4 regions of the Pseudomonas sp. WMBT8 genome follow, and region 4 is predicted to be linked to each of the others. Evidence: predicted binding sites of a transcription regulator. Region 4 holds the regulator's gene; each other region holds the start of a gene.
What was found. Region 4 encodes sigma-54, which starts transcription at its own class of promoters, with help from an activator protein. Its sites were predicted from a motif close to ANTGGCATNNANNTTGCTNT; they were not measured.
Positions count from the first base shown of each region.

Region 1: a site for sigma-54 is predicted at 2,523-2,542, ahead of ACO77H_RS20185 (circularly permuted type 2 ATP-grasp protein). Genes of this name have one in related genera too.
Region 2: a site for sigma-54 is predicted at 2,551-2,570, ahead of glnA (glutamate--ammonia ligase). Genes of this name have one in related genera too.
Region 3: a site for sigma-54 is predicted at 2,212-2,231, ahead of flgB (flagellar basal body rod protein FlgB). Genes of this name have one in related genera too.

Region 1 covers NZ_CP188096.1:4,466,170-4,470,964, reverse strand. The annotation lists gene ACO77H_RS20210 (translation initiation factor 2) at 1-155, shown strand, start outside; gene ACO77H_RS20205 (YkgJ family cysteine cluster protein) at 317-571, shown strand; gene ACO77H_RS20200 (START domain-containing protein) at 613-1,221, shown strand; gene ACO77H_RS20195 (hypothetical protein) at 1,325-1,561, shown strand; gene ACO77H_RS20190 (ribonuclease E inhibitor RraB) at 1,773-2,114, shown strand; gene ACO77H_RS20185 (circularly permuted type 2 ATP-grasp protein) at 2,576-3,985, shown strand; gene ACO77H_RS20180 (alpha-E domain-containing protein) at 3,990-4,795, shown strand, end outside.
Region 2 covers NZ_CP188096.1:377,677-382,471, forward strand. The annotation lists gene glnL (nitrogen regulation protein NR(II)) at 1-585, opposite strand, end outside; gene glnA (glutamate--ammonia ligase) at 1,045-2,451, opposite strand; gene thiI (tRNA uracil 4-sulfurtransferase ThiI) at 2,785-4,239, shown strand; gene typA (translational GTPase TypA) at 4,379-4,795, shown strand, end outside.
Region 3 covers NZ_CP188096.1:4,543,709-4,548,503, forward strand. The annotation lists gene flgE (flagellar hook protein FlgE) at 1-534, opposite strand, end outside; gene flgD (flagellar hook assembly protein FlgD) at 566-1,297, opposite strand; gene flgC (flagellar basal body rod protein FlgC) at 1,314-1,757, opposite strand; gene flgB (flagellar basal body rod protein FlgB) at 1,761-2,168, opposite strand; gene ACO77H_RS20585 (hypothetical protein) at 2,405-3,292, opposite strand; gene cheR (protein-glutamate O-methyltransferase CheR) at 3,496-4,323, opposite strand; gene ACO77H_RS20595 (chemotaxis protein CheV) at 4,367-4,795, opposite strand, start outside.
Region 4 covers NZ_CP188096.1:5,110,549-5,115,343, reverse strand. The annotation lists gene rapZ (RNase adapter RapZ) at 1-516, opposite strand, end outside; gene ptsN (PTS IIA-like nitrogen regulatory protein PtsN) at 519-983, opposite strand; gene hpf (ribosome hibernation-promoting factor, HPF/YfiA family) at 996-1,301, opposite strand; gene ACO77H_RS23230 (RNA polymerase factor sigma-54) at 1,377-2,870, opposite strand; gene lptB (LPS export ABC transporter ATP-binding protein) at 3,055-3,780, opposite strand; gene lptA (lipopolysaccharide transport periplasmic protein LptA) at 3,780-4,313, opposite strand; gene lptC (LPS export ABC transporter periplasmic protein LptC) at 4,300-4,795, opposite strand, start outside.

The DNA of each region.
Region 1 (4,795 bases), 640 kb from region 4:
CGTTGTTGCCGCCGATGTTTGGCGAGAAACCGGTCGATAACAGCGCATTCCAGATTAACGGACGCCTGCTGAGCAACGAAATGCAGTTGCAAATGCGCAATGAGGAGCGGCGCGATGTAGAAGGCGCAGCCCTGGATTTTGAATTCAAGAATTAATCTTTCCCGCCAAAGTGACCTGAGCCACTGACCTTCTGTCGCAGACTGGTCGGTCACTTTTGTTTTCTTTGAAAAACCTCTGTTAGACCATTTTAAAACGAATGTTTTAGGGCGTACTCTAGCCCGGCCATCAACACTTTGTCGTCGAGGACCTGCTGGTCATGAAATGCCGTGAAGGCTGTGGCGCCTGTTGTATCGCCCCTTCCATCAGTTCGCCGCTGCCCGGTATGCCCAATGGCAAACCCGCGGGCGAACGCTGCCTGCATCTGTCGGTCGAACAGCTGTGCCAACTGTTTGGCCAGCCTGAGCGGCCCGCGGTGTGCGGTGCCTTTGCGGCGGATCTTGAGGTCTGTGGTAGTAGCCAGGAAGAAGCGATCAGGTTGATCGGCTGGTGGGAGCAGATGACGGCGGCTTAGTGGGCTTTAATGTCAGAACTTCAACAATAAGGAATACAACAATGGGTTCGCTGAAACGAATGGCTGTGTTGTGCGGTTTTACGGTGTTGTTTGCAGCTACTGCACAGGCAGAAGAGTGGCAGGTTGCCAAGGATGAGGAAGGTATCAAGGTTGCCTTGAGTGAAGTGGCCGGCTCCAAATACAAGGCGTATCGCGGCGTTACCGTGATCAAGGCGCCATTGGCCAAGATCCAGGCCCTACAGGACGATGTCGTCGGCGCCTGTAAGTGGATTCACGAATGCAAGTCGCAGAAGCTGCTCAAGAAGGAAGGTGACAAGAGCTGGACCTACACCCAGTTCAAGGCCCCGTTCCCGGTGACCGATCGTGACTCGATCCTGGAAATCACCACCACCCAGGCCGCCGATGGCAGCGTGACCCGCAAACTGCTGGAAGTGCCGACCTATCTGCCGGAAGAGAAAGGCTATGTGCGCGTGGCCCAGGTCGAAGGCTTCTGGAAATTGGCGCCCAAAGGCGCCGACCAGACCGAAGTGACCTACCAGGTTCACACCGAGCCAGGTGGCAGCGTGCCTTCCTGGCTGGCCAACAAGTTTGTGGTTGAAGCGCCTTTCAACACCTTGAAAGCCCTCAAGGCAGCGGCCGAGAAGCCGTAAGCCCAACCGATCATATGCCTCCTGCCTTGAGTGGAACGATCACCGTGCCCTCAAGGTCCAGATATGTGTAAGCCCATCCATGGGCTTTATCGAGGAGGCACTGATGCAAAACTGGCAAGTTACCTTCGTTGACGATCACGGCGTGCAATCGGTAGAGCTGTTCGCCTGTGCGCAAAAGCCCAGCCTCGAAGATGCGGCGCAGATGATTCGCGCCAAATTGCTGCCCATCCCCGCCAAGCTGGACCTCAATGACCTGGATGGCCGGATCGCCGAACCGACGGTCAAGAGCTTGAAGGACCAGAACAGTATCCAGATCCTCGACATTTCTCCCGCCGCCTGAATATTCCCTGTACGTCTTTAAAGCGCTGCTGGTGGAGGTGATAGCTTCGCGCTACTCTGCAAGGGAGATCAGCGAATGAATCGCTAAGGTCTGGTCTTGTCAGCTACATGCTTGTTTTCCTGCGGCGATGTCATTGCCGTCAACCTGCGCCGTTCGCGCGCAGGCTCTGGGAAGCACGGAAAGTCTATCCATCGGTTTAGGAGGACGTTTCATGAGCACAGCCTATCAAGAAGACATCAGCACCCACGTGTTACGCCGCATGAAAGAGGGCGGCTTTGACTTCTCGCGCTTCCACCCCATTGAGTTCTACGCCATTTTCCCGGATGAGGAACGTGCGCGCCGGGCTGCGGGTCGGTTTCGTGGGGAGTCGATCAATGCCCAGGTCAGTGCACGGGATGACGGTGCCTGGTTCTTGGAATTGAGCAAAGTCATGTTCGCCACCTACGACGGTATTGGTGATTTCGAGCAGGACTTTGAGGCGGTAGTCGAGCCCTTGGGCGGGATTATCGAGGGATGGGGCGTGAAGCACGAGGTTCGTGGGTTACCCATGTAGACACATGATCAATAAAGCAGCGTATCGGCTGACCCTCGGGTCGGCCGATTTTGTTTGTGGCGCGGCAAAGTACTTGGAACTTATTGCGAAAATTCCTCCACAAAAAAAAGCCACCCGAGCAGGGTGGCTAAAAGGGAAGACCGGAAAGAAGGGGAACCGGTCGGTACTTGCACAAGCAAATTACCGGCGGTGACGAGGTGATGCTGTAGGACGAATCCTGTTCAGCGGATGAGCGTGATTATCCGCAAGCTTTCCCGGGCAGTGAAATCAACTCTGGCTATGCTGGTGATAGGCAATGCCTGCGTCGCTTTGAAGCGCGAGTGGCAAGGCCCGGGCGGTTGTTGCACCAGGACGGTGCGGTGCTGCCTTTGGCTATATCCAACTAATTGATACTTAAGTGTTTATGCCGCTGGCACGGGCCTTGCGACAGTCCGTTGCGTCCGGGTGACAAGGAGTTCGGCATGATCCGCACTTATTACGATGAAATGTACGATGAGGCTGGCCAGGTCCGCCCTCACTATCGCGAGTTTGCCCGCTGGCTGGATCAAACCCCTGCCGAGCTGCTGGCCCAGCGTCGGCGTGAAGCCGATTTGCTGTTCCACCGCGCGGGTATCACCTTCACCCTGTACGGCGACGAGCAGGGCACCGAGCGCCTGATCCCCTTCGATACCATCCCGCGCAGCATTCCCGCCAGCGAATGGCGAATTGTCGAACGAGGCTGCATTCAACGGGTCAAGGCATTGAACCTGTTCCTTGCCGACCTTTATCACGACCAACGAATTATCAAGGCCGGGATCATTCCTGCCGAGCAAGTGCTGGCCAATGAGCAATACCAGTTGGCGATGCAGGGCTTGGACCTGCACCGCGATATTTATTCCCACGTCTCGGGTGTCGACCTCGTACGGGATGGCGACGGCACGTACTACGTGCTGGAAGACAACCTGCGCACCCCCAGCGGCGTGAGCTATATGCTCGAAGACCGCAAGATGATGATGCGCCTGTTCCCCGAACTGTTCGCCGCCCAGCGCATCGCGCCGATCGATCATTACCCCAACCTGCTGCTCGATACCCTGAAAAGCTCCAGCCCACTGGATAACCCCAGCGTGGTGGTGCTGACGCCGGGGCGCTTCAACAGCGCGTTCTTCGAGCATGCGTTCCTCGCCCGGGAAATGGGTGTGGAGTTGGTGGAAGGCGCTGACCTGTTTGTGCGCGACGACCGCGTATTCATGCGCACCACCGACGGGCCCAAGGCTGTGGACGTGATCTACCGGCGCCTCGACGATGCCTACCTCGACCCGCTGGCCTTCAACCCCGAATCCATGCTTGGTGTGCCCGGCCTGCTGGCCGCCTACCGCTCGGGCAATGTGGTGCTGGCCAATGCCATTGGCACCGGGGTGGCGGATGACAAGTCGGTGTATCCCTTCGTCACCGACATGATCCGTTTTTACTTGGATGAAGAGCCGATCCTGAAGAATGTTCCGACGTTCCAGTGCCGTAAGCCTGACGAACTGTCTCACGTGCTGGCGAACCTACCGCAGTTGGTGGTCAAGGAGACCCAGGGCTCCGGTGGCTACGGCATGTTGGTCGGCCCGGCTGCCACGGCTGCTGAGATCGAAGCCTTTCGTGCGCGGATCAAGGCCAAGCCCCATGCCTACATCGCCCAGCCGACCCTGTGTCTGTCGACGTGCCCGACCTTTGTCGAAAACGGTATAGCGCCCCGGCATATCGACCTGCGGCCGTTCGTCCTGTCCGGCAAGGAAACCCGTGTGGTGCCCGGCGGGCTGACCCGTGTGGCGCTGCGGGAGGGTTCGTTGGTGGTCAACTCATCCCAGGGTGGCGGCACTAAAGACACCTGGGTGGTCGAGGAATGAAACCATGCTGAGCAGAACTGCCTCGGATTTATATTGGATGTCGCGCTACCTGGAGCGCGCGGAAAACCTCGCGCGCATGCTGGATGTCAGTTATTCGCTGTCGCTGATGCCCCAGGATGGGCGCGGCGATGGCCTGCACGAACTGGCCATGCCCCTGCTGATCACCGGCACCCTGGACGACTATCACGCGCGTCACGGCGAGTTGCATGCCGAGCGTTTGTTGCACTTCTTTGCCCTGGATGCCGCCAACCCGGCGAGCATCTACAGTTGCCTGGGCGCCGCCCGCGCCAGTGCCCATGCCGTGCGTGGGCGAATTACTGCGGACATGTGGGAAAACATCAACGCCACCTGGCTGGATATTCGCGTCATCGCCCAGGAGGGCCTGAGCCGCTATGGCATGAGCCGTTTCTGCGAATGGGTCAAGGAACGATCCCACCTGTTTCGTGGCGCCACCTACGGCACCATCATGCGCAACGACGCTTTTCGCTTTATTCGCCTGGGCACCTTTATCGAAAGGGCCGACAACACCCTGCGCCTGTTGGACGCCCGCTACGAGATGGCCGGCGACCAGGCCGACGTGGTGATTGATGGCACCGCCCACGCCTATTACCAATGGAGTGCGCTATTGCGGGCCTTGTCGTCCTTCGAGGCCTACACCGAGATCTATCGTGATGCGCCCGGCGCCCGGCAGGTGGCCGAACTGTTGCTGCTGCGTGCCGATGTGCCGCGTTCCCTGCGCGCGTGCAGCGAAGAAATCGACCAGATCCTCGCCAGCCTGCCTGGCATCAACGGCCGCCCGGCCCAGCGCCT
Region 2 (4,795 bases), 1.4 Mb from region 4:
CGGCAGCTTGTTGGAGCCGAGCATGCGGTCCACCAGGTTGCGCAGGCGGTCCGCCTCTTCGATGATGACGTTGGTGTAGTCCTTGAGGTTTTCATCCGGCAACTCGCGGGCCAGCAGCTGCGCAGCGCCGCGAATCCCGCCCAGCGGGTTCTTGATCTCATGGGCCAGGCCACGCACCAGCATCTTGCTGGTTTCCTGTTTGGACAGCTGGGCCTCTTCCTTGGTGATGCGCAGCAGGCGATCACGGGGATGCACCTCCAGCAGCAGCAAGGTGGCGCCGTGGCTCAGGATCGGTGTTACCGCGTAGTCGACGGTCAGGGTCTGGCCGGTGAGGGCGGTGAGCATCGCTTCACGCTTGGTGAACGGGTGGGCCTGCTCCACGGCCTGGCGCAAGGAACTCAAGGCCTCGGCGGACTCGGTGAACAGCTCGCTGATAAATTGCCCATGGCTGCGCTGGCCGCTGATGGCCAGGAGCATCTCCGCCGCGGGGTTCATGTACTCAAGGCGCAGTTCGTCATTGAGCAGGATGGTCGCGGTGGTCAGGTTGTCGAGTAGCAAGCGGTGCAGTGCGTCGCTGATGGTCATTAGGACCTCTTTTGGAGCAAGGCGTGGGCTTGAGGCACACGCTGATACCAGGAAAATGCAAAAACCAAACCAAGGCTCCGAAAAGAAGCGTAAAAGCCCTGAAATGGGGGCTTGAGGCGCGAAACTATGGCGCTCTGCCAGCCTGCTCGGGAGATTTCGACCCAAAATGGGCTGGTCCGTGGGCATGGGTGCAACCTATCGCACCAATATAGTGCGAATCCCCACATTCTGTTCAGCGATCAAATATTTCCTGGAAGCACCCCATCAAACTGTAGGAGCTGGCTTGCCTGCGATAGCGGTGGTTCAGTCAGTCGTGATGCGACAGATACACCGCCATCGCAGGCAAGCCAGCTCCTACAGTTTTGATGGGTTTGCAAAGGTGGATAGTCATTGTTTCGGGCAAAAAAAAGACCTCCCGAAGGAGGCCTTTTTGTCACGCCACTAAGCGGCGCTACCGGATCAGCAGCTGTAGTACAGCTCGTATTCCAGTGGGTGTACGAAGGTGCGGACCTTGATTTCTTCTTCGCTTTTCAGGGCGATGTAGGCATCGATAAAGTCGTCGCTGAACACGCCGCCTTTGGTCAGGAACGCACGGCCCTTGTCCAGCTCTTCCAGGGCTTCTTTCAGGCTGCCGCACACTTGTGGGATCTCTTTGGCCTCTTCAGGCGGCAGGTCGTACAAGTTTTTGTCGGCGGCGTCGCCTGGGTGGATCTTGTTCTGGATGCCGTCCAGGCCAGCCATCAGCAGGGCAGCGAAGCCCAGGTACGGGTTGGCTGCTGGATCCGGGAAACGTGCTTCGATACGGCGAGCGCGAGGGCTGGACACGTAAGGAATACGGATCGAAGCGGAACGGTTGCGCGCCGAGTAGGCCAGCATCACTGGCGCTTCGAAACCTGGGACCAGACGCTTGTAGGAGTTGGTCGACGGGTTGGTGAAGCCGTTCAGGGCCTTACCGTGCTTGATGATACCGCCGATGAAGTACAGGGCAGTGTCGGACAGGCCGGCATAACCTTCGCCAGCGAAGGTGTTCTTGCCATCTTTGGCGATGGACAGGTGAACGTGCATACCCGAACCGTTATCGCCGTACAGAGGCTTAGGCATGAAGGTAGCGGTACGGCCGTAGGCCACAGCCACGTTGTGTACGCAGTACTTGAGGGTCTGTACTTCGTCAGCCTTGGCCACCAGGGTGTTGAACTTCACACCGATTTCGTTCTGGCCGGCAGTCGCCACTTCGTGGTGGTGAACTTCGATGACCAGGCCCATGTCTTCCATGGCGTTGCACATGGAGGTACGGATTTCGTGGTCGTGGTCGAACGGTGGAACCGGGAAGTAGCCGCCTTTGACGCCTGGACGGTGGCCATGGTTGCCGCCTTCCACGTCCTGGTCGGACATCCACGAACCTTGGTCGGAGAAGATTTTGAACATGGAACCGGAGATGTCGGACTTGAACTTCACTTGGTCAAAGATGAAGAACTCAGGCTCCGGGCCCACGAATACGGTGTCACCGATACCGGTGGACTTGAGGTATTCCTCGGCACGCTTGGCGATCGCACGTGGGTCGCGGTCGTAGCCCTGCATGGTCGAAGGCTCGATCACGTCGCAGACGATGATCAGCGTCGGCTCTTCGGTGAACGGGTCGAGTACGGCGGTGGAATCGTCCGGCATCAGGATCATGTCGGAGGCTTCGATGCCTTTCCAGCCAGCGATGGAGGAGCCGTCGAACATTTTGCCTTCTTCGAAGAAGGCGTCATCCAGCGCGTCGCGAGCCGGCATGGTCACGTGGTGCTGAGTGCCTTTGGTGTCCGTGAAGCGCAGATCAATCCATTTAACGTCATGATCTTTGATGAGTTGAACCGACTTCGACATAGTGTCCTCCGGGTGGCTTCGGGCTTGGGTAGTGGAGTAGCCCTTAGAATGTGGGTGATGCCGGCGCGGATAGTCCGCCATGGCAACCTGCCTCACAAGAGAGCAAATTGCATGCCAGTGCCCCGACATGGGTTTTTTGCCTCAAAATGGCCCCTATAAAGGTGCAAATCGTCAAAACGGCAAAAATCGCGCACTGCAATGTAGCGCAATCAGTCTTAAATGCACCTCTTTGGTGCGCTGCATGCCGTTTGTATATTAACTGGTTAAACCTTGAGCGATTTCCGCTATAATCCGCGCCCCCCTTTTTCGGCTGGCCCTGCGCGCGCTGTTTCCATGAAATTAATCGTTAAAGTCTTCCCCGAGATCACCATCAAGAGCCGACCGGTACGGATGCGTTTCATCCGTCAATTGGCCAAGAACATCCGCGCTGTGCTCCGTGACCTGGACCCGGCCGTGGTGGTGAACGGTGTGTGGGACAATCTCGAGCTGGAAACCCGCGTCAGCGACCCTAAAGCCTTGAAAGATATGACCGAGCGCCTGAGCTGCATGCCGGGCATCGCGCATTTCCTGCAGGTTGACGAGTACCCGCTGGGCGACTTCGACGACATCACTGAAAAATGCAAACTGCACTTTGGCGACAGCCTTGTGGGCAAGATTTTTTCGGTGCGTTGCAAGCGTGCGGGCAAGCATCCGTTCAGCTCCATGGACGTCGAGAAGTACGTCGGCAGCAAGCTGCGTCGTGAGTGCGGCGCGGCTGGAATCTCGCTGAAAGAGCCGCAAATCGAAGTGCGCATCGAAATTCGCGACCAACGGTTGTTTGTGATCCACAGCCAGCACAACAGCATCGGCGGCTACCCGCTGGGCGCGCTGGAGCAGACCCTGGTACTGATGTCCGGCGGTTTCGACTCCACCGTGGCGGCCTACCAGATCATGCGCCGCGGCCTGATGAGCCACTTCTGCTTCTTTAACCTGGGCGGGCGTGCACACGAATTGGGCGTGATGGAAGTCGCGCACTATATCTGGAAGAAGTACGGCAGCTCCCAGCGCGTGCTGTTTGTCAGCGTGCCGTTCGAGGAAGTCCTGGGAGAAATTCTCGGAAAAGTCGATAACGGTCATATGGGCGTCGTATTGAAGCGTATGATGTTGCGCGCAGCGTCGAAAATCGCCGACCGCCTGCAAATCGAAGCGCTGGTCACCGGCGAGGCGATTTCCCAGGTCTCCAGCCAGACCCTGCCGAACCTGTCTGTGATCGACTGCGTGACCGACAAGTTGGTATTGCGCCCGCTGATCGCCAGCCACAAGCAAGACATCATCGACCTGGCCAACGAAATCGGCACCGCTGATTTCGCCAAGCACATGCCAGAGTACTGCGGGGTCATTTCGGTGAACCCCAAGACCCATGCCAAGCGCTACCGCGTGGAGCATGAAGAGAAAGAATTCGACATGGCGATTCTGGAGCGAGCGCTCGAGAACGCCAAACTGGTGCCGATCGATCGGGTAATCGACGAACTGGGCCAGGATGTGCAGATCGAAGAAGTCAGCGAAGCACTGGCCGGCCAGATTGTCATCGACATCCGTCATCCGGATGCCGCTTGCGACGAGCCGCTGGAAGTCGCTGGCATCGACGTGCAAACGCTGCCGTTCTATGCACTGAACGCGCGTTTCAAGGAACTGGATAACAGCCGTCAGTACCTGCTGTATTGCGACAAAGGCGTGATGAGTCGCCTGCATGCCCACCATTTGCTCAGTGAGGGGCATGCCAATGTGCGCGTTTATCGACCGAGCTAAGAGCCCGGGGCTGTTTGCCTGTGGCCTGCGTCACCGGCCCCCCGACTCTGCCGTCAAGCTGTAACGGCAAGGCCTGACTCTACTGTTAATCGCTGCCACGACCTGTCAGCACACCGAATCCTCTGATCGAGATACACAAGTGATCGAAAATCTACGTAACATCGCCATCATTGCCCACGTTGACCATGGTAAAACCACCCTGGTAGACAAACTCCTGCGTCAATCCGGCACCCTGGAGCGCAACGAGCTCAACGACGAGCGCGTGATGGACTCCAACGACCAGGAAAAAGAGCGCGGTATTACCATCCTGGCGAAAAACACCGCCATCAACTGGAACGGCTACCACATCAACATCGTGGACACCCCGGGCCACGCCGACTTCGGCGGCGAAGTAGAACGCGTAATGTCGATGGTTGACTCCGTTCTGCTGCTGGTTGACGCTCAAGACGGCCCTATGCCGCAAACCCGTTTCGTGACCAAGAAGGCTTTCGAAGCCGGCCTGCGTCCGATCGTGTGCATCAACAAGGTTGACCGTCCAGGCGCGCGTCCGGACTGG
Region 3 (4,795 bases), 570 kb from region 4:
AAACGGGCTGGTCGTCTGGTCGATCACCGGCTTGGAGGAGTTCAGGTTGCTGCTGGAATCAACCTTGGTCGACGCTTTGGGCGGCAAGTTGGACAGGTTGATCCGCAGGTCGGTCAGGCCGCTCTTGGAGATTTTGCCATCTTCATCGGCAGCGTAGCCCTGCAGGCGCGAGGTGCCGGTGTTGTTGGTGATGTAGCCGTCCTTGTTCGCCTGGAACGAGCCATTACGGGTGTACTCCAGCGAGCCGTCGCTACCCTTCTGCACGAAGAAGCCGCCGCCCTGGATACCCATGTCCAACACGCCACCGCTGCCGTTGACTTCACCCTGGGTGAATTGTTGGGAGACCGCCGCCAGGTTAACGCCCGTGCCGATGGTTTTATTGCCAGTGCCCAAGCGGGACGCCGCATAAATGTCGCCGAACTCTGCGCGGGACGACTTGAAGCCAGTGGTCGCGACGTTGGCGATGTTGTTGCCGGTCACGTCCAGTTGTTTGTTGGCCGCATAGAGGCCGCTAAGGCCGATATTAAAAGACATGTTTCTCTCCTCTTGCCGTATCTAGCCGGCTCTATGTACCGATAGTCTGAATTTGCGACAGCTTGATGCTGCCCATGCCGCCAGAAAGATTGAGCAGCATTTCGCCGCCAGTCTGGCTCAAGGTCACGCTGGTGACCGTGGCCGGCAGCGAGGTTTTCAGGGCAACCGAATCACCAGCGTCATTCTTGGTGCTGGCCGCGAAGGTGTAGGTGCCGGAATCCAGCTGCTCGCCCGCCTCGTTCTTGCCGTCCCAGATAAAGTCCGACTTGCCGGCGCTCTGGGCGCCCAGATCGATGGTCTTGACCAGCTTGCCGTCCTTGTCGGTGACCTTGACGGTGACGTTGCCCACCGACGAACCCACGGCGACCGAGCCGGTGAAGCTCTTGCTGGTGTCGACCATGGCCTTGTTGGTTTCGATAATTACCGAACGCCCGACCAGCGACGAGGCTTGCAGCGCCTGCGACGACTTGTAGTTGCCGGTGATGGTGTTCACCGAGTCGTTCAGGGTGTTGATGCCTTCCAGGCTGCTGAACTGCGCCAGTTGCGCGACGAACGCACCGTTGTCCTGGGGCGACAGCGGGTTCTGGTTCTTGAGCTGGGTAACCAGCAGTTGCAGAAACGCATCCTTGCCCAGGGACTGGTTGCCCGAGGCCGCCTTGGCCGTGTCGGCCAGGTTGCCCTGGGTGGACTTGGCATCCTTGACCTTGGAGTCGAACAGACTCTGGATCGTCGACTGATTCGACACATCGTTAGTGACAGACATGCTTTAGCGCCCCTTATCACTGACCGAGGGTCAGGACCTTCTGCATCATGGCTTTGGCGGTGTTCATCATTTCCGCGTTGGTCTGGAACGAGCGACTGGCGGAAATCATATCAGCCATTTCCTCGACCACGTTGACGTTGGGGTAGTACACGTAGCCCTTTTCGTTCGCGGCAGGATGATTGGGCTCGTAGCGCGCTTCGAGGTTGCTCTGGTCTTCGACCACCCCCAGCACCTGGACGCCCTGGCCGGCAGCATCCTGGCTCTGGAACAACGAATCGCTGCCGCCGTTCTGACCGGCCTGGAACATGGTGGCGAACACCGGGTGCCGGGCGCGGTAGGTCTGGTCGATGCTCGACGACACTGTCTCGGCGTTGGCAATGTTACTGGCGACCGTGTTCAGACGCGTGGTCTGGGCGCTCATGCCACTACCGGCAATATTGAAAACACTGGATAGAGACATGGCTTACTCTCCGCGCAGGGCTGACATCAGCCCTTTGAATTTGCTGTTGAGCAGGGTGAAGCTGGCCTGGAAGTTCACCGAGTTCTCGGCGTAGTTCGATTGCTCCAGCTGCGCATCGACGGTGTTCTGGTCGATCGACGGCTGCATCGGCGTGCGATACATCAGCGACTCATCGCCACTGCTCAGGCCCTGGGCTTCGATATGACGGTTATTGGTCATGTTCAAGGCGAAGGAGCCGTTCTTGGTCTTGTCGCTCTGTGCGGCGAGCACGGCGGCAAAGTCCAGGTCCCGAGCCTTGTAGTTCGGGGTATCGGCGTTGGCGATGTTGTTAGCCAGGACTTCGGCACGCTGGGCGCGGAAGCCCAGGGCTTGTTCGTGGATACCGAGCGCTTTATCGAAGCTGATGCTCATGGCGGAAACCTTTAGGGGCTGACCTGCTTTTCGTAACAGGGTTATAGCAAGCCCCATGCCAGGTTTATCAACCCCAATAAATCAAGGGGTTAGGCAGGCATTGCCGGCGGCAATGGCGCAAAAGCGGCAACGCTTTTCCGCGAAACGTCAGGAAAGCGGCAATGGGCATTGCCGTTTAAAGAAAGCGGCAGGAGCCGGATTGCCGGTTCCTGCGGAGGTGGCCTGGAGGAGTGCCATCAAGTCAGAACCAATACGTTCTCTTTCCATTCGTGCCCCCTGCCATCGGAAATCTTGCCCGCCGTGGCTCGCTGTCCCACTTTGCCCCAGCGCTCCTCCATTCCCCCAATTACCGCCATCGAGTGCGCGGTACCGGCACCGCCCACATCCTTGTCTATCGTACCCACCATGCCACTTTGCAAGTCGCGCAAAGTCCCCTGTCTGACATGATCCTTCAGGCCCAACCGGACAAACACATCCTTGGTGTACTCCCCGTTTTTAAGAGAGTCCAAGGCCTTGGCATAGCTGTGCCCTGATCCTTCGTGGTTTTCGTTCTGCGCCCGCTTGGCACTGACGGCGTATATAAAGCTGGCGTCCTTGATCATCGCGGGATCACTTCCTTTGAGCCCGGCGTGCTGGGTGGCCTGTTGCAGTTCCTGCCGGGTCAAATCCACGGTTTTCCCATCCCGCATGGTGACATGGTAGCCATTGGCGGTTTTCTTCACGTCCTTGAAGATATCGGTCGGTTTCTGGCCAAAACGCTGCATTGAGGCCTTGATGGCTGAAATAGTGGCGCAGTTGCCGTTTTCACTCTGGAAAAAACCGCCAAAAATATCCGCGGTTTTTCTCCCCGGCGTCGCGCTATTGGAAGGAAAAAAATTGTTGTGAGCCAGGGCAGAATTACCGCCGGATGGATAAGCGCCATAATTGAAAGGCTGGCTCGAAGCCCTGGGATTACCCGAGACAAAATTCATACCCGGCGGCCTGGGGCCATGGGCGCCAAATACAGGCCTTGAACCTGCCTGCCCTCTTCCCGCCAAGGGATCATCGATACGCCGCTGTTCAACTGAAGAATCGAATGCAAACCGTGCACCTTGCGGACCGTACCCTGATGAAACGTTTCCCATACACCCTCCTTCTGGTGAGCGCGACGAAGAGTCAATCCCACCGTCGCAAACACGACCTTTCGTATTGGGCGGGCTGAATTTGCCCACCCAATGCTGGGTGGTGAGGAAGGAAACATCAGTTCCAGCAGGGTACGCCCCAGGATCGCCGGACAAAAAAAAGGAGCCCCTGGGGGCTCCCTTTTGCGTCGGCTCGGCTCAAGCCATCACTTGGCCTGGTAGATAATGCCTGGGCTGCACTGCACCATCTGGTAATGATCCGGCAAACCGTTCAGCGCCTCGGACGCGCCGAGGAACAAATAGCCGCCACGCTTGAGCGTACCGTGGATGCGCAGCAGGATGTCCTTCTTCACTTCAGCCGAGAAGTAGATCAAGACGTTGCGGCAAAACACGATGTCGAACTTGCCAAGGCTGGCGTAGCTGTCCAGCAGGTTGAACGAGCGGAACTCCACCCGGCTCTTGATCGGCGCCTTGACCGCCCAGCGCCCGGCGCCCTTGGGGTCGAAGTAACGCTGCAGGCGCTCCGGGGACAGGCCGCGGCCCAGGGCCAGGCTGTCGTATTCGCCGGTCTTGCAGTTGGTCAGCATGGTGCCGGACAGGTCAGTGGCAACAATTTGCACCCCGGCCTTCAACTGGCCCATATTGGTCCGTTCGAACTCATCGATGGACATCGACAGCGAATAGGGTTCCTGCCCAGACGAACACGCCGCCGACCAGATGCGCAAGCGCTGGCCAGGGCTAGCCTTGATGGCCTCGGGCAATACCTTGTTCTTGAGCACCTCGAAGGGGTAGGTGTCACGAAACCACAGGGTTTCGTTGGTAGTCATGGCATCGACCACCATCTCCTTGAGCCCGCTGCGCGGTTGGCCCTGGATGCGCTGTACCAACTCGCCCAGGGACTTGATGCCCTGCTGCTCCATCAATTTGTTGAGACGGCTTGATACCAGGTATTGCTTGTTTTCACCGAGCAATATGCCACAGGCTTTTTCCAGGAAGACCCGGAACTGTTCGAAATCCAAATTACCCGTAGACAATGAAACCGCCTCTTAACTCGTGTGACCGCCAGGGAGAAAGCCCCTAGCCGTGATCTGCAGATTTGATCCGTTCAACGACCCGGGATGCCAGGTCATCAGGACGGAATTTGGCCAGGAAGTCATCGGCACCGACCTTCTTGACCATTGCCTGGTTGAATACACCGGACAATGAAGTATGCAGGATGATATGCAATTTTTGCATGCGTGGGTCGTTGCGTATCTCGGCCGTGAGGGTGTAGCCGTCCATTTCCGGCATCTCGATGTCGGAAATCATCATCAGGAATTCCTCTTCCGGCTTCTTGCCTTCATCCACCAGCTTGCGCAGGTAGTCCAGCGCCTGGCGGCCGTCATTGAGCGCCACCACTTCGACACCGACGGTCTGCAGACACCGGGACACCTGCTTGCGCGCCACCGACGAGTCATCCACCGTCAACACCCGCAGGGACACGGCCTTCTGCTGGGTCTGCTCATC
Region 4 (4,795 bases):
AAAGGATTCAACCAGGAAGGCCGTGCCCGGTTCCGGTTGGTTCAGCAGGCGCAGCTTGATGGCGTCACGCAGCTGGTAAAGGTTCAGGCTAGTGGTATTGATCTTGAGGTCGGCCAAATCGATGATCGGCCCCAACAGCTTGGTCTCGTCTTCGATGGCTTCGGCCAGCGAGCGGTGTGGGCTGCTCAGCGGGTGGCGGCGACGGGTCTCCGAGAAGCGCTTGAGCAGCGTTTCTTCGTCGGCGTCCAGGTACAGCACGTCGCAATGAATATGCTTGGCACGTACCTCTTCAAGCAATTCCGGGAATCGCGTGAGGTGGCTGGGTAGGTTGCGTGCATCGATCGAAACGGCCACCAACGGTTGCGCCAGTTCGGTATGGATCAGCGCGCGCTCAGCCAGCTCGGGCAGGAGGCCAGCCGGCAAGTTGTCGATGCAATAGAAGCCGTTGTCCTCTAACACATTGAGGGCCGTACTTTTACCTGAGCCGGAACGCCCGCTGACGATGATCAAACGCATGATTACTGCCCGCTTTGCTCATCTAGGACAACCTGATACAGCGCTTCATTGGTGCTGGCGCTACGCAGTTTCTTACGTACTTCTTCACGGTCGAGCATGCTGGCGATCTGCCGGAGCAGCTCCAGGTGTGCATCGGTGGCCGCTTCCGGGACCAGAAGGACGAACAGCAGGTCAACCGGAGCGCCATCGATGGCGTCGAAATCAGTGGGGGCGTCCAGGTGCAGCAGGGCGCTTACCGGTGTTTCACAGCCTTTGAGGCGGCAATGAGGAATAGCGATGCCGTTGCCAAAACCGGTCGAGCCAAGTTTTTCACGGGCGATCAGGGCCTCATACACGTCTTGCATCACCAGTTCAGGCACTTCGCGGCTGATCAGGTTGGCAATCTGTTCGAGGGCTTTCTTTTTACTGCCGCCCGGCGCGTTCACGAGGGAACGGCCGGGGGTCAGGATGGTTTCAAGTCGAATCATGGGTGGGGAGTGTTAGCGGCCTGTGCCTTGAAGAAGGCTCTGCTGCTTTTCCTTATGCTTTTTGATTTGGCGATCCAGCTTGTCGGTCAGGTCGTCAATGGCGGCATACATGTCTGAATGCTCTGCATTGGCGACTACTTCCCCGCCGGGTATACGCAAGGTGGCTTCGATTTTCTGCTTCAGCTTTTCGACAGACATGATGACTTGCACATTGGTGATCTTGTCGAAATGCCCCTCAATTCGTTTGAGTTTTTCGCTGATGTAGGCGCGCAGCGGTTCGGTCACTTCCAGTTGGTGTCCACTGATGTTGACTTGCATACAGCTTCTCCTTCGTTGCCAGTGCATAAAGCGGCGGGTAGGGATACCCGCCACTGGAACGCTGTGGCCTGCCCGTCACATCAACCGCTTACGCTCGCTGGAAGGCGCGATCCCAAGGGACTCGCGGTACTTGGCGACGGTTCGACGGGCGACCTGAATGCCTTGTGCTTCCAGTAAACCAGCGATCTTGCTGTCACTCAACGGCTTTTTCTGATTTTCCGCCGCAACCAGTTTTTTGATGATCGCGCGGATCGCCGTGGACGAGCATTCGCCGCCCTCGGAGGTGCTGACGTGGCTGGAGAAAAAGTATTTCAGCTCATATATACCCCGTGGGGTATGCATGAATTTCTGCGTAGTGACCCGGGAGATAGTCGATTCATGCATGCCGACAGCCTCGGCAATGTCATGCAGCACCAAAGGCTTCATCGCTTCGTCGCCGTACTCCAGGAAGCCGCGCTGATGCTCGACGATCTGGGTGGCCACTTTCATCAGGGTCTCGTTGCGGCTTTGCAGGCTCTTGATGAACCAGCGTGCTTCCTGCAACTGGTTGCGCATGAACGTGTTGTCGGCACTGGTATCGGCCCGGCGCACGAAGCCTGCGTACTGCGGGTTGACCCGCAGGCGTGGCACCGATTCCTGGTTCAGTTCCACCAGCCAGCGCTCGTTGTCCTTGCGCACAATTACGTCAGGTACGACATATTCGGCTTCGCTGGACTCGATCTGCGAGCCTGGGCGCGGGTTGAGGCTCTGTACCAGTTCGATGATCTGGCGCAGGTCATCTTCCTTGAGCTTCATCCGGCGCATCAGCTGGCTGTAGTCGCGGCTGCCCAACAGGTCGATGTAATCGGTGACCAGGCGTTGGGCCTCGGTCAGCCACGGTGTCTTGGCGGGCAGTTGGCGCAATTGCAGCAACAGGCACTCGCTGAGGTTGCGCGCGCCAATGCCGGCAGGCTCGAACTGCTGGATGCGGTGCAGGACGGCTTCGATTTCGTCCAGCTCGATATCCAGCTCCGGGTCGAAGGCCTCGAGGATTTCTTCAAGGGTTTCGTCCAGGTAGCCCTGATTGTTGATGCAGTCGATCAGGGTCACGGCGATCAGGCGATCGGTGTCGGACATCGGGGCAAGGTTCAGTTGCCACAGCAAGTGGCTCTGCAGGCTTTCGCCGACGGAGGTGCGGGTGGTGAAGTCCCACTCGTCATCATCGTTGCTGGGCAGGCTGCTGGCGCTGGTCTGGTAGACATCTTCCCAGGCCGTATCCACCGGCAGTTCATTGGGGATGCGTTCGTTCCATTCGCCTTCTTCCAGGTTATCCACCGTGGGTGCGGTTTCCTGGTAGGACGGTTCCTGGACGTCAGTGTTGGGTTTTTGCTCTATGTTGTCGGCCAGCGGGTCGGCATTATCGAAGTCGTCGCCTTCTTCCTGGCGTTCGAGCATCGGGTTGGACTCCAGGGCCTCCTGGATTTCCTGTTGCAGGTCCAGGGTCGACAATTGGAGCAGGCGGATGGCCTGTTGCAGCTGCGGTGTCATCGTCAGCTGCTGGCCCATTCTCAGGACTAGCGATGGTTTCATGGCAGGGGCTTAACACCTTATTCGCCGGCGCAATGCGCCATCCACGACAGGGCGCGTGAGCGCCAAACATAAGCAAATTATATGCCTGATATCGGGGGCTTTGCCTAGAGCGCGGTAACAATAAAAATAATGAGGTTTTTATTGACTCCCGCGCCTGATGGCGAATGTCCTGACACCCCAGCGCTTACAGGCGGAACTCGTGCCCCAGGTACACTTCCTTGACCAGTTCGTTGGCCAGGATGGTGGCGGAGTCGCCTTCGGCAATCAGTTGGCCGTCGTTGACGATGTAGGCGGTTTCGCAGATATCCAGGGTCTCACGCACGTTGTGGTCGGTGATCAGTACGCCGATCCCCTTGGCCTTGAGGTGATGGATGATCTGCTTGATGTCGCCTACCGAAATCGGGTCGACACCGGCGAAGGGTTCATCCAGCAGGATGAACTTCGGTGCAGTGGCCAGGGCGCGGGCGATTTCCACGCGACGGCGCTCGCCGCCGGACAGGCTCATGCCGAGGTTGTCGCGAATGTGGTTGATGTGGAACTCCTGCAGCAGGCTTTCCAGCTCCTGGCGGCGTCCGTCGCGATCCAGTTCCTTGCGGGTTTCAAGGATCGCCATGATGTTGTCGGACACCGACAGTTTGCGGAAGATCGACGCCTCCTGGGGGAGATAGCCGATCCCGGCCCGTGCACGACCGTGCATGGGCTGGTGGCTGACGTCCAGGTCGTCGATCAATACGCGACCCTGGTCCGCCTGGACCAGGCCGACAATCATGTAGAAGCAGGTGGTCTTGCCGGCACCGTTGGGGCCAAGCAGGCCGACGATCTGGCCGCTGTCGATCGACAGGCTGACGTCGCGCACGACCTGACGGCTTTTATAGGCCTTGGCCAGATGCTGGGCTTTCAGGGTTGCCATTACTGGGCCTTCTTCTTCGGCTGGATAACCATGTCGATTCGCGGACGTGGCGCAGTGACCTTGGTGCCATTGGCGCGGCCGGCAGTGGCGACCTGCTTGACGGTGTCGTAGACGATTTTCTCGCCTTCGGTCGAGTTGCCGTCACTGCTGATCACTTTGGCGCGGTCGGTCAGTACGATGCGATTCTGCGGGGCATGGTACTGGATGGTCACGCCGTAGCCCTTGATCGGAGCTGGGTCGGTCGCCGCCTGTTGCTGCTCGAAATAGGCCAGGTTGCCCACCGAGGTCACGACGTCGATGTCGCCAGCCGGGGTGCGGGTAAGGGTTACGGTATTGCCGGTAATCTTCATCGAGCCTTGAGTGATGATTACGTCGCCCTTGTAGGTCGCGATACCTTGTTTGTCATCCAACTGCGCATCGTCAGCCTGAATGTGGATCGGTTGCTGGCTATCGTTCGGCAGAGCCCAGGCGCTCACGCTTCCCAGTGCTGCGCCCAGACCGAGCAAAATAGGGAGGGTTTTAACGAGCCTCATACTGTCCTCTTACGTTCGATAGCAGGTGTATCCTGCTTTCTTTCAAATACGCTTTCATTCCCTTGCCAGTCGATACACCGCCAGCGCCGTCGATTCTAACGTCTTGCTCGGTCTGCGCATATTGCTTCTGTGGGAATACGGTCATGCGACTGCTGGTAATAATGGTGTCGCGGTTCTGGGCGTCAGTGCGGGCAACACGCACCGAGTCGATCAGCTCCACTTCGGTACCGTCCGGGTTGACCTCGCCACGCTTGCTGGTGACGTGCCACGGAAATTCGGTGCCGCGATACAGGTTCAGGTCCGGATTGGTCAGCAGTGTGACCTCCGAAGCCTTCAGGTGTTCGACCTTGTCCGACGTCATTTCGTACTGCACCTTGCCGTCTGGCAGGAACTGCACGCTGTAGGCGTTGGTGGCGTAATAGTCGATGGCGCCCTGGTCGACCTGCGCGACAGGCTGGTCGAGGAAGCGCTCCGGGCTGATA